DNA from 2 places in the Streptomyces rubradiris genome. Region 1 is predicted to be linked to the other one. Evidence: predicted binding sites of a transcription regulator. Region 1 holds the regulator's gene; the other holds the start of a gene.

Region 1 (7,428 bases):
GCATCTGTGCACCCTGACGACCCTGCGCCCGGACGGCAGTCCGCACGTGGTGCCGGTGGGGGTGACGTACGACGCCGGGGCCCGGCTGGCCCGGGTGATCACCAGTGGGACCAGCGCGAAGGCCCGGTACGTGGCGGCGGCGGGCGAGGCGGGCGCCCGGGTCGCGGTGTGCCAGGTGGACGGCCGGCGCTGGGCGACGCTGGAGGGACGGGCGCGGGTGCGGACCGAACCGGACCGGGTGGCCGAGGCGGAGCGGCGCTACGCCGAGCGCTATCAGCGGTCGCCCCGGCCGAATCCGGCGCGCGTGGTGATCGAGATCGAGGTGTCCCGGACGCTCGGCAACGCCTGATGAACGGCGATTTTCGGCCAGCATGGAAATATCTGCATACTCCGATATATCCCCGCAAACGGCAGCGGCGTCACCGTGTTCAGGTCACGGTGACGCCGCTGCGGGGGGGAAGTACCTGAGCGATCTTTTACGACGGGGGAATCGCGTCAGGCACTGCGGGGGGTGGCCGAGATGGTCGTCAGATCGGACTCCGCCGGCTCGGTCAGCCGGTGGTCCCGCTGGTCCAGGTTCACGAAGATCATTCCGTACCGGATGGCACACCGCACCGGCTGCGGGGCACCACGCGGCCTGCGCAGGCACCGGTACGCCCGCACGTCCCCGTCCTCGCCCCGGGTGACGACGACCGGTTCGCCGAACACGGTCACCATCAGCGAATCACCGCTGTGGGGGATGGCGGTGACCAGGTCGATGAAGTGCCAGCCGGACCGGTAGGCGGTGGCCATTTCACGACGGAAGGAACGGTCGTCGGGTGGGGTGGTCATGACTCCACGGCCCAACTGCTGTCCGCCGGCGGGACCCACGAGCTGTCGCCCGGGACACCGGACGCCACGATCACCCAGCTGCTGTCACCGGCGCCGGGACCAACAGCGGCCTGTACGCGCCAACTGCTGTCCTGCGCGACAGCATCCTTCGTCCCCGCATGACCGGTCAGTACGCCGAAGGCCAAGGCGGCGGAGAAGGCGGCGACAAGCGCCGAGCGAAGCATTGTCTTATGCATAGTCGGCTTCGTCCTCATGTGAAGGTCACCTCTCCCCCGTCCGGATACGACGATGGCCCATTCCGGCACGTCATGGCCACACAAACGATGCATCATGTTCCTGCACGTTCATGACCCTGGGGGGTGGAGATTTGGCGATAAACGAGATTAAACGGACACATCCCCACGGTCTGACCGACCTGTGCGAGGAAGGGAGCCGTCTGTACGGGAATGCCCTCCGAACGGGGCGCATAGCCCGCGCCGACGTGGAAGCCGCCCCCTGCCTGATGGAGTTCGCCCTCCTCCACCCCGATCCCGACGACCCCAACTGGCTGCGCCCGGTCCCCCCGTCCATCGCCCTGGCCCAGCGGCTCAACCCGATCGAGCAGGAGATCACCCAGCGCCGCCGGGAGTCCATCGAACTCGCCGACGCTTTCGAGCCGTTCATGAGCATCAGCGCCCAGCCGACGGCGACCACCCACTCGATCACCGTGCTGGAGGGCCTGGACCGGATCAACGCCGCGCTGGACCTGGCCACCTCCCAGTGCCAGAGCGAGATGCTCACGGTCCAGCCGAGCCGCCGACGGCTCGAACACACCCTCGCCAAGGCCCTGGAGCGCGACCGCCCGCTGATCGAGCGCGGCTGCCGCATCCGCACCCTCTACCAGCACCCCGCCCGCTACAGCCCCGAGACGCTGGCCTACGTGGCCCAGTTCGCCGACGGCAAGGTGGAGTACCGGACGATCGACGAACTGGCCGAGCGGCTGATCATCTGCGACGAGACGGTGGCCTTCATCCCCACCCGGGACGACGGGGAGGTCGCGCTCGAACTGCGCCATCCCGGGCTCGTCCGCTACCTGGTCAAGGTCTTCGAGTTCATGTGGGCCCGCGCGGTCCCGCTGAGCGCCGGCGCCCCCTACGAGACCGCCTCCGACGGCATCACCGAGGTCCAGCACTCCATAGCCAAGCTGCTGGTCGAGGGGCACGTGGACGAGGCCATCGCCCGCCGCCTCGGCATGAACGTGCGCACCTGCCGGGCCCACATCGCCAAGCTGGCCCACGCCCTCGGCAGCGGCAGCCGTGCCCAACTCGGCTATCTCATCGCCCAGTCCGGCATCCTGGACCGCGACCACTGAGCCGGCCCGGCCGGTTCAGCCCGCCGGGGGTTCCGGGTCCGCGCCGGCCATCGCCCCGGCCGGCCGGGGCGGACGGTGCCCGTCCAGGCCCACCTGGGCGATGCGCACACCGAGCTGGGTGCGGCTGGCCGCGCCCAGGGTCTCCGACAGCCGGGCGATGTGCGCCCGGCAGGTACGCACGCTGATGCCCAGCCGCTCGGCGATCACCGCGTCCTGGTGGCCCTCCGCCAGCAGCGCGGCGATGGACTGCTCCCGGTGCGAGATCCCCTCGATGCCGGTGTCCGGCAGCGGCGCCGTCAGCGGGATGGCCAGCCGCCACAGCCGCTCGAAGACCGTCACCAGGTACTCCACGAGCGCCGGGTGGCGCAGCTCCAGGGCCATCGTGCGGTCGGCGTTGGCGGGGATGAAGGCCACCGTGCGGTCGAAGAGGATCAGCCGGTCGATGACCTCGTCCAGGGTCCGGGCCTCCACCGTGTCGCCCATCAGCTCCAGGTAGTTCAGCAGCCCCTGCCCGTGCCGCGCCACGTGCGTGTACAGGTCGCGCATGCGCACGCCCCGGCCGCGCAGCGCCAGCGCCCGGTGCAGGCCCTCGGTGAGTTCCGCCTCCCGCCGGATGCCGCCGGGCTGCACGGTGAGCACCTCGGTGGTGCACGCCTCGGTCGCCTCGTCCATCGCGGTCTGGATGCGGGCCAGCCCGTCCAGGACCCGGATGGCGCTGCCCTCGGCCGGTGCCGCCAGGGCGTCGCGCTGCCGGCCCAGGCCCGCGTACCACTCGAAAGCGGACACCGCGGAGCCCACCCGCCGCTGGCTCGCGCTGACCTCGTCGTAGACCCCGCGCAGCAGCCGGGTCATGACCTCCTGCGGGGAGGTCGGCACCAGCCAGTCCATGTCGTCGGGGTCGGGGTGCAGCAGCGCCAGGTCCAGCAGGCAGGGCACGGGCCCGGCGTCCGAGCGCGGCACCCGCCCCCGGCGCACGGCACGGGAGTACACCCGATCCCCGGCCTCACACAGCCGGTCGGCACCGTGAGGATGCTCCTCCGCCCCGTGCCCGGCCATCGCCCATTTCACCCCCGGTGTGCTGCCACTTCCGCAGCGCAACTATGCGCGGCGCCGACCGGCTCCGCAACACGGGTGCCCCGACGGCGCCACCCAAGTGATCCCGGTCCGCCCGGGTTTGGGGGGGTGCCCGGCCATCACATCACACCGGGGTGGCGAGGGCGGCGCACCGGTGGCTCCGGCACCGCCGGACACGCACCGGACCGGTCACTTCAGCCCGATCGCCGCGCAGGCCGTCTTGTACCTGGCGGTGCAGATGTCACCGGCCGAGTAGATGCCGTCCGCGATGACCGTGTCCTTGATGGTGTCCTTGGTCAGCGCGCTCACCTGGAGCAGCCGCGCCGGGATGTCCTTGGTGGTGGGGCTGTCCACCCGGTCCCGGGTGAGGGCGTCGAACTGGATGCCCTTGCCCTGGATGCGCATGACGGCCATCTGCGCGGCGGCCTCGGCCTCGTCCGGGTAGGACTTGTAGACGCTCATGTACTGCTCGCCGGCCACGACCCGCTGCACCGCGTCCAGGTCGGCGTCCTGGCCGGTGACCGGGGGCAGGCTGGTGACGCCCGCCGCCTTCAGGGCCTTGATGACACCGCCCGCCATGCCGTCGTTGGCCGAGTAGACACCGGCGATGCCGGCCTTGCCGAGCTTGGCGATCGCCTTGGCCATGTTCGCCTCGGCGTTCTCCGGCTTCCAGTCCGTGGTGTCGTAGCTGTCGGCGATCGTCACCTTGCCGTTCAGCTCGGAGAGCGCGCCCTGCTTGAACTGCTTGGCGTTGGGGTCGGTGGGCGAGCCGTTCATCATCACGATCTTGTCGGAGGTGTCGGCGGTCGAGCCCAGCGCCTCCAGCAGGGTCCGGCCCTGCACCTCGCCGACCAGCTCGTTGTCGAAGGAGACGTAGGCGTCGATCGGCCCCTCGGCCAGGCGGTCGTAGGCGATGACCGGGATGCCGGCGTCCTTGGCCTTCTGCACCTCGCCGGCGATGGCGTGCGCGTCCACGGCGTCCAGCAGGATGACGTCGGCCTTGGCGTCGATCATGTTGCGCAGCTGCTCGGCCTGGCGGGCGGCGCTCGCCTCGGCGTTGGCGTACTCGACCTTGCCCTTGTCGTGGGTGAGTTCGGCGACCTTGCGCTTGATGATGGGGTAGTCGAACTTGTCGTAGCGGGTGTTCGCCTTCTCCGGCAGCAGCAGGCCCACGGTGATGTCGTCGCCCTTGGTCGGGCTCGCGCTCGCCCCGTCCTCCGTCGCGTTCAGCACGCCGCAGCCGGCGAGCGAGAGGGTCATCGTGGAGGCGGCCACGGACATGGCGATACGACGCATTCGGGGGCTCACTTCAGGTGTGGTACGGAGGGGTACTGCGCTACGACCAGATGTCTGAAAAGACAACGCGCAGCGCCCACCCGGCGTCAAGAAAAATCACTTAACGAGTGCGCAACACCACGCTCGGCTGACCCTGTGAAGGTCACGCGAAACCGCCTGCAAAGGCCCTTTACCCACCCTCCATCTCAAGGAAGTTCACGCGGCGGACCAGATCCGCACAACCGGCCCGGTTCACCACGAGTGGTGATCACCGGCGGCCCCGGGCCGGGCTCCGGACCGGTCAGGAGAACGAATGATTCCGGCCAGCGCGCCGGACAACGCGAAAGGGGCCCGGTACACACCGGGCCCCTCTCCACGCGCTGTACGCGTTCAGTCCTGCTGCTGCCGCTTGGGCCGCCACACCACCAGCGCGCTGGTCTGCTGGACCTCCTGGTACGGCACCAGATCGCGCCGGTAGGAGGCGTGCACCGCGGCCTCGCGCTGCCGCATCGCCGCCGCCGCGCCGTCCAGGGCCGCCTCCAGCTCCGCGACCCGGGACTGGAGCGCGGCGACCTGGTTCTCCAGCTCGATGATCCGCTTGATACCGGCCAGGTTGATGCCCTCGTCCTGCGACAACTGCTGCACCTGGCGGAGCAGTTCGATGTCACGGGCCGAGTAGCGCCGGCCCCGGCCGGCGGTGCGGTCGGGGGAGACCAGGCCCAGGCGGTCGTACTGGCGCAGCGTCTGCGGGTGGAGTCCGGAGAGCTGGGCCGCCACCGAGATGACGTAGACCGGGGTCTCGTCGGTCAGTTCGTACGGTGAGAAACCCCCGCGCTGGCGGGGACGACGGCCATCCATCTCTCTCAAGCTCCCTTCGCGGCCTCGAACAGCTCCGCCCGCGGGTCCTCGCCCGCGGTCGCCTCGCGATACGCCTCCAGCGCGTCACGAGCCTTCCCCGACAGGTCCTCGGGAACACGCACCTCCACGGTGACCAGCAGATCGCCGCGGGTGCCGTCCTTGCGGACCGCGCCCTTGCCCCGGGCCCGCATCGTACGGCCGTTCGGGGTGCCCGGGGGCAGTTTCAGGGTGACGGGCGGGCCGCCGAGGGTCGGCACCCGCACCTCGCCGCCGAGGGCCGCCTCGGGATACGTCACCGGCACGGTGACGGTGAGGTTGTCGCCCTTGCGCCCGAACACCGGGTGCTCCCGGACGTGGACGACCACGTACAGATCGCCGGCCGGGCCGCCCCGCTCGCCGGGCGCGCCCTTGCCGCGCAGCCGGATGCGCTGGCCGTCGGTCACCCCCGCGGGGATGCGGACCTGCATCGTCCGCGACGACTTGGCGCGCCCGCTGCCCTTGCACTCCTCGCAGGGGTGCTCGGCGATCAGGCCGCGGCCCTTGCAGTCGGGGCAGGGGTCGGTGAGCGAGAAGCCGCCGCCGGAGCCCCGCGCGACCTGTCCGGTGCCGACGCAGGTCGGGCACACGCGCGGTGTGCCGTTCTTGTCGCCGGTGCCCGAACAGGCCTTGCAGGGCGCCTGGGAGGACATCCGCAGCGGCACCGTGGCGCCCTCGATGGCCTCCGTGAAGCTCAGCGTCACCTCGGACTCGACGTCCTGGCCGCGCCGGGGCTGGGTCCGCGGACCCGCGGCGCCGCCCCGGTTGAACAAGCCCCCGAAGACGTCACCGATGCCGCCGCCGAAGCCTCCGCCCTGGGCGGCGCCGCCGAACAGGTCGCCCAGGTCGAAGTTGAAGGAGCCGCCGGCCGCGCCCGGTCCGGGGCGGAAGCCGCCGTTTCCGAACAGCGCGCGCGCCTCGTCGTACTCCTTGCGCTTCTTGGGGTCGCCGAGGACGTCGTTCGCCTCGGAGATCTCCTTGAAGCGCTCCTCGGCCTTGGCGTTGCCCTTGTTGGCGTCCGGGTGGAACTCGCGGGCGAGCTTCCGGTACGCCTTCTTGATCTCGGCCTCGGTGGCGTCCTTGGGGACGCCGAGGACCTTGTAGTAGTCCTTCTCGATGAAGTCCTTGGTGCTCATCCCCGACGTCCCTCCTTCCCCTGTGCCGTCACGTCAGCCCTCGTCCGGGCCACCGTTCTCCTTGTCGCCGTCCGCCGCGGTCTTCTCCTCGGCGGCGTCCTCCGCCTGGTCCGCCTTGACGGTCTGCGCGCCGGGCTGCGGCTCGGCCACGGCCACCCGCGCGGGGCGGATGGTGCGCTCGCCGATGCGATACCCCGGCTGGAGGATCGCCACGCAGGTCGTCTCCGTGACGTCCGGCGCGTAGCTGTGCATCAGGGCCTCGTGGATGGTCGGGTCGAAGGGCTCGCCCTCCTTGCCGAACTGCTGCAGGCCCATCTTGGCCGCGACGGTCTCCAGCGACTCGGCCACCGACTTGAAGCCGCCGACCAGTTCGCCGTGTTCCCGGGCCCGGCCGATGTCGTCGAGCACCGGGAGCAGCTCGGTCAGGAGGTTCGCCACGGCGATCTCCTTGACCGCGGCCCGGTCGCGCTCGACGCGGCGGCGGTAGTTCTGGTACTCGGCCTGGAGGCGCTGGAGGTCCGCCGTGCGCTCGCTGAGCGCCGTACGCACCTGGTCCAGCTGGGCGACCAGCCCGGCGTTCTCTGCGTTCCCGTCCCCGGCCGGGGCCGCCCCCTCCTCGGAGGCGGCCTTCGGCTCGGCGTCGTCGGAGGTGGCGCCGGAGGGGACGTCGGGCTTCTCCTCGAAGCCCGGGGTCTCCTCCGTCACGCGGCACCGTCCTTGCGCTCGTCGTCCACGATCTCGGCGTCCACGACGTCGTCGTCCTTGGCGTCACCGGCGGGGGCGCCGCCGGCGGCCTGGGCGCCCTGGGCGTCGGCGTACAGGGCCTGGCCCAGCTTCTGCGAGACGGCCGCGACCTTCTCGGTGGCG
Region 2 (7,428 bases), 1.1 Mb from region 1:
CTCGTCCCGGTCCAGGCCGGCCCGCTCCAGCTGGCGCGGGAGCAGGTGGTCGCGGGCGATGACGACCTTCTCGTCCTCGGTGTAGCCGTCCAGGCGGACGATCTCCATGCGGTCGGCGAGGGCCTCCGGGATGGCCTCCAGGACGTTGGCGGTGGCGAGGAAGACCACGTCGGAGAGGTCCAGCTCGACCTCCAGGTAGTGGTCGCGGAAGGTGTGGTTCTGCGCCGGGTCGAGGACTTCGAGCAGGGCGGCGGCCGGGTCGCCCCGGAAGTCGGAGCCCACCTTGTCGATCTCGTCCAGCAGGATCACCGGGTTCATCGACCCGGCCTCCTTGACGGCGCGCACGATCCGGCCGGGCAGCGCACCCACGTACGTACGGCGGTGGCCGCGGATCTCGGCCTCGTCCCGGACGCCGCCGAGGGCGACCCGGACGAACTTGCGGCCCATGGCGTGCGCGACGGACTCGCCGAGGCTGGTCTTGCCGACGCCGGGCGGGCCGACGAGGGCCAGCACCGCGCCGCCGCGCCGCCCGCCGACGACGCCCAGGCCCCGGTCGGCGCGCCGCTTGCGCACGGCCAGGTACTCGGTGATGCGTTCCTTGACGTCCTCCAGGCCCGCGTGCTCGGCGTCGAGCACGGCCTTGGCACCCCGGATGTCGTACGCGGAAGCGCTGTCATCGGTTCGCTCGTTCCACGGCATCTCCAGGACGGTGTCCAGCCAGGTGCGGATCCAGGAGCCCTCGGGCGACTGGTCGGAGGCGCGCTCCAGCTTGTCGACCTCCTTCAGGGCGGCCTCGCGGACCTTCTCCGGCAGGTCGGCGGCCTCCACACGGGCGCGGTAGTCGTCGGACTCCTCGGCCGCGTCCTTGGAGTTCTCCCCGTTCAGCTCGCGCAGTTCCTTGCGCACGGCCTCCAGCTGACGGCGCAGCAGGAACTCGCGCTGCTGCTTGTCGACGCCTTCCTGGACGTCCTTGGCGATGGTCTCGGCCACCTCCTGCTCGGCGAGGTGGTCGCGCAGCTGCTGGGTGGCGAGGCGGAGGCGGGCCACCGGGTCGGCGGTCTCCAGCAGTTCGACCTTCTGCTCGGTGGACAGGAAGGGCGAGTAGCCGGAGTTGTCGGCCAGCGCGGAGACGTCGTCGATGGCCTGGACGCGGTCCACGACCTGCCAGGCGCCGCGCTTGCGCAGCCAGCTGGTGGCGAGCGCCTTGTACTCCTTGACGAGTTCGGCGACCTGACCCGGCAGCGGGTCCGGCACGCTCTCCTCGACGCCGGCGCCCTCGACCCAGAGCGCGGCGCCCGGTCCGGTGGTGCCGGCGCCGATGCGGACCCGGCTCCGGCCGCGGATCAGGGCCCCGGGGTCACCGTCGGCCAGCCGGCCCACCTGCTCCACCGTGCCGAGGACGCCCGTCTTGGCGTACGTGCCGTCGACCCGAGGCACCAGCAGCACCTTGGGCTTGCCGGGTTCGGAGCGGGCGGCGGCCTGCGCGGCCTCCACCGCGGCCCGCACCTCGGCGTCGCTCAGGTCCAGCGGAACCACCATGCCGGGCAGTACCACTTCGTCGTCGAGCGGCAGCACGGGCAGGGTCAGCGTGAACGCCGGTGACTCAGCAGCCATGATCTCCCCTTAGGCAGTCAACTTGAGCTATGCCGACTCAATGTTCCGGCGGAGCCGATTGTTCCCGGAGACTTGTTCGCTCTGAGCGATCAGTTGCTCCCACCGGCGCACCCGGGGCCTCGGCGGTGAGGACCGGTCGGCCCCACACCCGTCGGCCGCCCCGCCCGCCCTCGCCGTGGACCACTCGTCCGTGGGCGTCCTGTCCAATTCCCGTGACCATCGGGCCCTGTTCGAGCAGGATGGGGGACATGACTGCCGTGTACGACACCCCCGTGGTCCTGGATCGACGCGAAGGCCCGTACGGCGAGGTGGTGCTGCGCAGGCACGGTGCGCTCCTGCAGATCATCGCCAACGGCTGCTTCCTGATGGACACCTCCGACGGCCGCTCGGAGCGGCTGCTGGTCGACGCCGCCCGTGACGCGCTGGACGGGCGCGCGGCCCCGGCGGTGCTGATCGGGGGGCTGGGCGTGGGCTTCTCGCTCGCACACGCCGCCGCCGATCCGAGGTGGGGCCGGATCACCGTGGTCGAACGCGAGCCCGCCGTCATCGACTGGCACCAAGGCGGCCCGCTCGCCGAGATCTCCGCCGGCGCCCTCGCCGACCCCCGCACCACGATCGTCCGATCCGACCTCGTCGCGTACGTCAATGAGACATCCGACACGTTCGACGCGCTCTGCCTCGACATCGACAACGGCCCCGGCTGGACCGTCACCGAGGACAACGACAGCCTCTATTCACCGGCCGGACTGGCGGCCTGCGCAAGGGTGTTGAGGCCCGGCGGAGTGCTCGCGGTGTGGTCCGCCGAACCCTCTCCGGAATTTGAAGGAACCTTGCGGAATGCCGGGTTCCAGCGGGTGCGTACCGAAGAGGTGCCCGTTGCCCGGGGCGTTCCCGACGCCGTCCACCTCGCCGTCCGACCTGGATAGCGACAGCGCGGTGAGTCCCCGTAATGTGCTGCCCTGACGCGGATCATTCAGCCGATCGGGCAAGCGTCGGACGCAGACATGGGATCACCCCACGGATTCCGGAAAGCAACACAACAGGGGCGGGCGATGGAGCAGACACACACCTCCCAGAGCGGCGCGGCGACGACCACCCCGGGCGCACAGCGCCGGGTGCTGGTCGTCGAGGACGACCCCACGATCGTCGACGCCATCGCGGCCCGGCTCCGTGCCGAGGGATTCCTGGTGCAGACGGCGGCCGACGGTCCGGCCGCCGTCGACACGGCCGAGGCCTGGCAGCCCGACCTGCTGATCCTCGACATCATGCTGCCCGGCTTCGACGGCCTGGAGGTGTGCCGGCGGGTGCAGGCGCAACGGCCGGTGCCGGTGCTGATGCTGACCGCGCGGGACGACGAGACGGACATGCTGGTCGGGCTCGGCGTGGGCGCCGACGACTACATGACCAAGCCGTTCTCCATGCGTGAGCTGGCGGCCCGGGTGCATGTGCTGCTGCGCCGGGTGGAGCGGGCCGCGCTGGCCGCCGCCACGCCCCGCACCGGCATCCTGCGCCTCGGCGAGCTGGAGATCGACCACGCCCAGCGCCGGGTGCGGGTGAAGTCCGAGGACGTCCACCTGACGCCGACCGAGTTCGACCTGCTGGTGTGCCTGGCGAACACCCCGCGCGCGGTGCTCTCCCGGGAGCAGTTGCTGGCCGAGGTGTGGGACTGGGCGGACGCCTCCGGCACCCGCACGGTCGACAGCCACATCAAGGCGCTGCGCCGCAAGATCGGCGCGGAGCGGATCCGGACCGTGCACGGCGTGGGCTACGCGCTGGAGACACCGACCCTGTGAGCGGCAGCGGGCGCCAGGCCGCACGGAGGAGCCCCGGGGCCCTCGGCGAGGAACCCTGGGGCGGCGTGCGCCCGTTCTCGATCAAGACCAAGCTGGGTGCGCTGGTCGTCATCGCGGTGCTCATCACCACCGGCCTGTCGCTCGTCGCGGTGCACACCCAGACGGAGCTGCGCTTCATCACGGTCTTCTCGATGATCGCCACCCTGCTCATCACCCAGTTCGTGGCGCACTCGCTGACCATGCCGCTGGACGAGATGAACACGGTGGCCCGCTCCATATCGCAGGGCGACTACACGCGCCGGGTGCGGGAGAACCGCCGCGACGAACTCGGCGACCTGGCGCAGACGATCAACGTCATGGCCGACGAGCTGGAGGCCCAGGACAACCAGCGCAAGGAGCTGGTGGCGAACGTCTCGCACGAGCTGCGCACCCCGATCGCCGGGCTGCGCGCGGTGCTGGAGAACATCGTCGACGGGGTCACCGAGGCCGATCCGGAGACCATGCGGACGGCCCTGAAGCAGACCGAGCGGCTGGGCCGCCTGGTGGAGACCCTGCTGGACCTGTCCCGGCTGGACAACGGCGTGGTGCCGCTGAAGGCGCGCCGGTTCGAGGTGTGGCCGTACCTGTCGGGCGTGCTGAAGGAGGCCAACATGGTCGCCTCCGTGCGCGCGGGCATCGCCTCCGGCTCGGGCAGCCACACCCGCACCGACGTCCATCTGCACCTGGACGTCTCGCCGCCGGAGCTGACCGCCCACGCGGACCCCGAGCGCATCCACCAGGTCGTCGCCAACCTGATCGACAACGCGGTCAAACACAGCCCGCCGCACGGCCGGGTGACCGTGAAGGCGCGGCGCGGGCCGCAGCCGGAGTCACTGGTGCTGGAGGTCCTGGACGAGGGCCCGGGCATCCCCCGGTCCGAGTGGCACCGGGTGTTCGAGCGGTTCAACCGGGGCGCGGTCACCCGGCCGCACGGCCCGGGCAGCGACGGCGGCACCGGGCTCGGCCTGGCGATCGCCCGGTGGGCGGTGGATCTGCACGGCGGCCGGATCGGGGTGGCCGAATCCGAGCGTGGCTGCCGGATCATCGTCACTCTTCCGGGACTGACTTCCCTGACGAGTTGACGTAGGGTCCGAACCGGAAGCACAAGATCCACGACGGTCCCCGGCGGGTTCGCGCGGCAGGACACGTGTGATCGGCGCAGGCCCGGGCACCCGCCTGACGACGGCGGCGGCGGGCCCCGCCGGTGCACCCTCTCACCTGCGGAACCACGCTTGTTTCCCGCCATATCAAGCCCCGAAACAAGATTTCCGATGTGACTTACGCGACGATGACCTTGCCCGACCTGACCTTCCCGGCCATGGAGGCGTAGCCTTTATTCCCGCTGTCCATCACCTTGTGAAGCGGAAGAGGGCGGTTGCCGCCGTGTCGCCACAGTCCCCCAGTAACTCATCGAGTCTCTCCACCGACGACCAAGCCGGGAAGAACCCCGCAGCCGCGTTCGGTGCGAACGAATGGCTCGTCGACGAGATCTATCAGCAGTACCTCCAGGACCCGAACTCCGTAGACCGCGCCTGGTGGGACTTCTTCGCCGATTACAAGCCGGGGGCTCCTGCCACCCCGGCCCCGGCGGGTGCCGCGGCCACCGGGTCCGCGCAGACCACCACGGCCCCGCAGGCACCCGCGGCCCCGGCCCCCCAGGCCGCCGCCCCGGCCCCGAAGCCCGCCGCGGCCCCCGCTCAGGCCCCGGCCCCCGCGGCTCCCGCCGCCCCCGCGGCGAAGGCCGCCCCGGCCAAGCCGGCGCAACCCGCACAGGCGCCCGCTCAGCCGAAGCCCAAGGCCGAACCGGCGAAGGAGGCCCCCGAGGGCCCCGAGCTGGTCACGCTGCGCGGCCCGTCCGCCGCCGTGGCGAAGAACATGGACGCCTCGCTGGAGATGCCGACCGCCACCTCGGTCCGCGCCGTCCCGGTGAAGCTGCTGTTCGACAACCGGATCGTCATCAACAACCACCTCAAGCGCGCCCGCGGCGGGAAGATCTCCTTCACGCACATCATCGGGTACGCGATGGTGCAGGCCATCAAGGCCATGCCGTCGATGAACTGGTCGTACGGCATCAAGGACGGCAAGCCGACCCTGATCAAGCCGGCGCACGTCAACCTCGGCCTGGCCATCGACCTGGTCAAGCCCAACGGTGACCGCCAGCTCGTCGTCGCGGCCATCAAGAAGGCCGAGACGCTGAACTTCTTCGAGTTCTGGCAGGCCTACGAGGACATCGTCCGCCGCGCCCGCGACGGCAAGCTGACGATGGACGACTTCACCGGCGTCACGGTCTCCCTGACCAACCCCGGCGGCCTCGGCACCGTCCACTCCGTGCCGCGCCTGATGCCCGGCCAGTCCGTGATCATGGGCGTCGGCTCCATGGACTACCCGGCGGAGTTCCAGGGCACCAGCCAGGACACCCTGAACAAGCTCGGCATCTCGAAGGTCATGACGCTCACGTCGACCTACGACCACCGGGTGATCCAGGGCGCCGCCTCCGGCGAGTTCCTGCGCCAGGTCGCCAACCTGCTGCTCGGCGAGAACGGCTTCTACGACGACATCTTCGAGGCGCTGCGCATCCCCTACGAGCCGGTCCGCTGGCTCAAGGACATCGACGCCAGCCACGACGACGACGTCACCAAGGCCGCCCGCGTCTTCGAGCTGATCCACTCCTACCGGGTCCGCGGCCACGTCATGGCCGACACCGACCCGCTGGAGTACAAGCAGCGCAAGCACCCCGACCTGGACATCGTCGAGCACGGCCTCACCCTGTGGGACCTGGAGCGCGAGTTCGCCGTCGGCGGCTTCGCCGGCAAGTCGATGATGAAGCTCCGCGACATCCTCGGCGTGCTGCGCGACTCGTACTGCCGCACCACCGGCATCGAGTTCATGCACATCCAGGACCCCAAGCAGCGCAAGTGGATCCAGGACCGGGTGGAGCGCCCGCACTCCAAGATGGAGCGCGAGGAGCAGCTGCGCATCCTGCGCCGGCTGAACGCCGCGGAGGCGTTCGAAACCTTCCTGCAGACGAAGTACGTCGGCCAGAAGCGCTTCTCCCTGGAGGGCGGCGAGTCCGTCATCCCGCTGCTGGACGCGGTGATCGACTCCGCGGCCGAGTCCCGTCTGGACGAGGTCGTCATCGGCATGGCCCACCGCGGCCGCCTCAACGTGCTGGCCAACATCGTCGGCAAGTCGTACGCGCAGATCTTCCGCGAGTTCGAGGGCAACCTCGACCCGAAGTCGATGCACGGCTCCGGCGACGTGAAGTACCACCTGGGCGCCGAGGGCACCTTCACCGGCCTGGACGGCGAGCAGATCAAGGTCTCGCTGGTCGCCAACCCCTCCCACCTGGAAGCCGTCGACCCGGTCCTGGAGGGCGTCGCCCGCGCCAAGCAGGACATCATCAACAAGGGCGGCACGGACTTCACGGTGCTGCCGGTGGCGATCCACGGCGACGCGGCCTTCGCCGGCCAGGGCGTGGTGGCCGAGACCCTGAACATGTCGCAGCTGCGCGGCTACCGCACCGGCGGCACGGTCCACATCGTCATCAACAACCAGGTCGGCTTCACCGCCGCCCCCGAGTCCTCGCGTTCCTCCATGTACGCGACGGACGTGGCCCGCATGATCGAGGCCCCGATCTTCCACGTGAACGGCGACGACCCGGAGGCCGTGGTCCGCGTCGCGCGTCTGGCCTTCGAGTTCCGCCAGGCGTTCAACAAGGACGTGGTGATCGACCTCATCTGCTACCGCCGCCGCGGTCACAACGAGTCGGACAACCCGGCCTTCACCCAGCCGCTGATGTACGACCTGATCGACAAGAAGCGCTCGGTGCGCAAGCTGTACACCGAGTCCCTGATCGGTCGCGGCGACATCACCCTGGAAGAGGCCGAGCAGGCCCTCCAGGACTACCAGGGCCAGCTGGAGAAGGTCTTCACCGAGGTCCGCGAGGCCACCTCGCAGCCGGCCACCGGGGACGCCCAGGCGC

Evidence for each region. The regulator HspR, encoded in region 1, represses chaperone genes until heat shock. The targets are predictions, from matches to a motif close to TTGAGNNNNNNNNNCTCAA.
Region 2: a site for HspR is predicted at 1,637-1,655, ahead of lon (endopeptidase La). Genes of this name have one in related genera too.

What each region holds. Positions count from the first base shown of each region.
Region 1 is NZ_BNEA01000015.1:3,823,307-3,830,734, forward strand. It holds gene Srubr_RS30145 (PPOX class F420-dependent oxidoreductase) at 1-349, shown strand, start outside; gene Srubr_RS30150 (Rieske (2Fe-2S) protein) at 496-831, opposite strand; gene Srubr_RS30155 (helix-turn-helix domain-containing protein) at 1,178-2,182, shown strand; gene Srubr_RS30160 (helix-turn-helix transcriptional regulator) at 2,198-3,238, opposite strand; gene Srubr_RS30165 (sugar ABC transporter substrate-binding protein) at 3,446-4,552, opposite strand; gene Srubr_RS30170 (heat shock protein transcriptional repressor HspR) at 4,922-5,389, opposite strand; gene dnaJ (molecular chaperone DnaJ) at 5,395-6,561, opposite strand; gene grpE (nucleotide exchange factor GrpE) at 6,595-7,266, opposite strand; gene dnaK (molecular chaperone DnaK) at 7,263-7,428, opposite strand, start outside.
Region 2 is NZ_BNEA01000015.1:2,749,847-2,757,274, forward strand. It holds gene lon (endopeptidase La) at 1-1,614, opposite strand, end outside; gene Srubr_RS25240 (spermine/spermidine synthase domain-containing protein) at 1,863-2,540, shown strand; gene Srubr_RS25245 (response regulator transcription factor) at 2,667-3,407, shown strand; gene Srubr_RS25250 (HAMP domain-containing sensor histidine kinase) at 3,404-4,528, shown strand; gene Srubr_RS25255 (multifunctional oxoglutarate decarboxylase/oxoglutarate dehydrogenase thiamine pyrophosphate-binding subunit/dihydrolipoyllysine-residue succinyltransferase subunit) at 4,830-7,428, shown strand, end outside.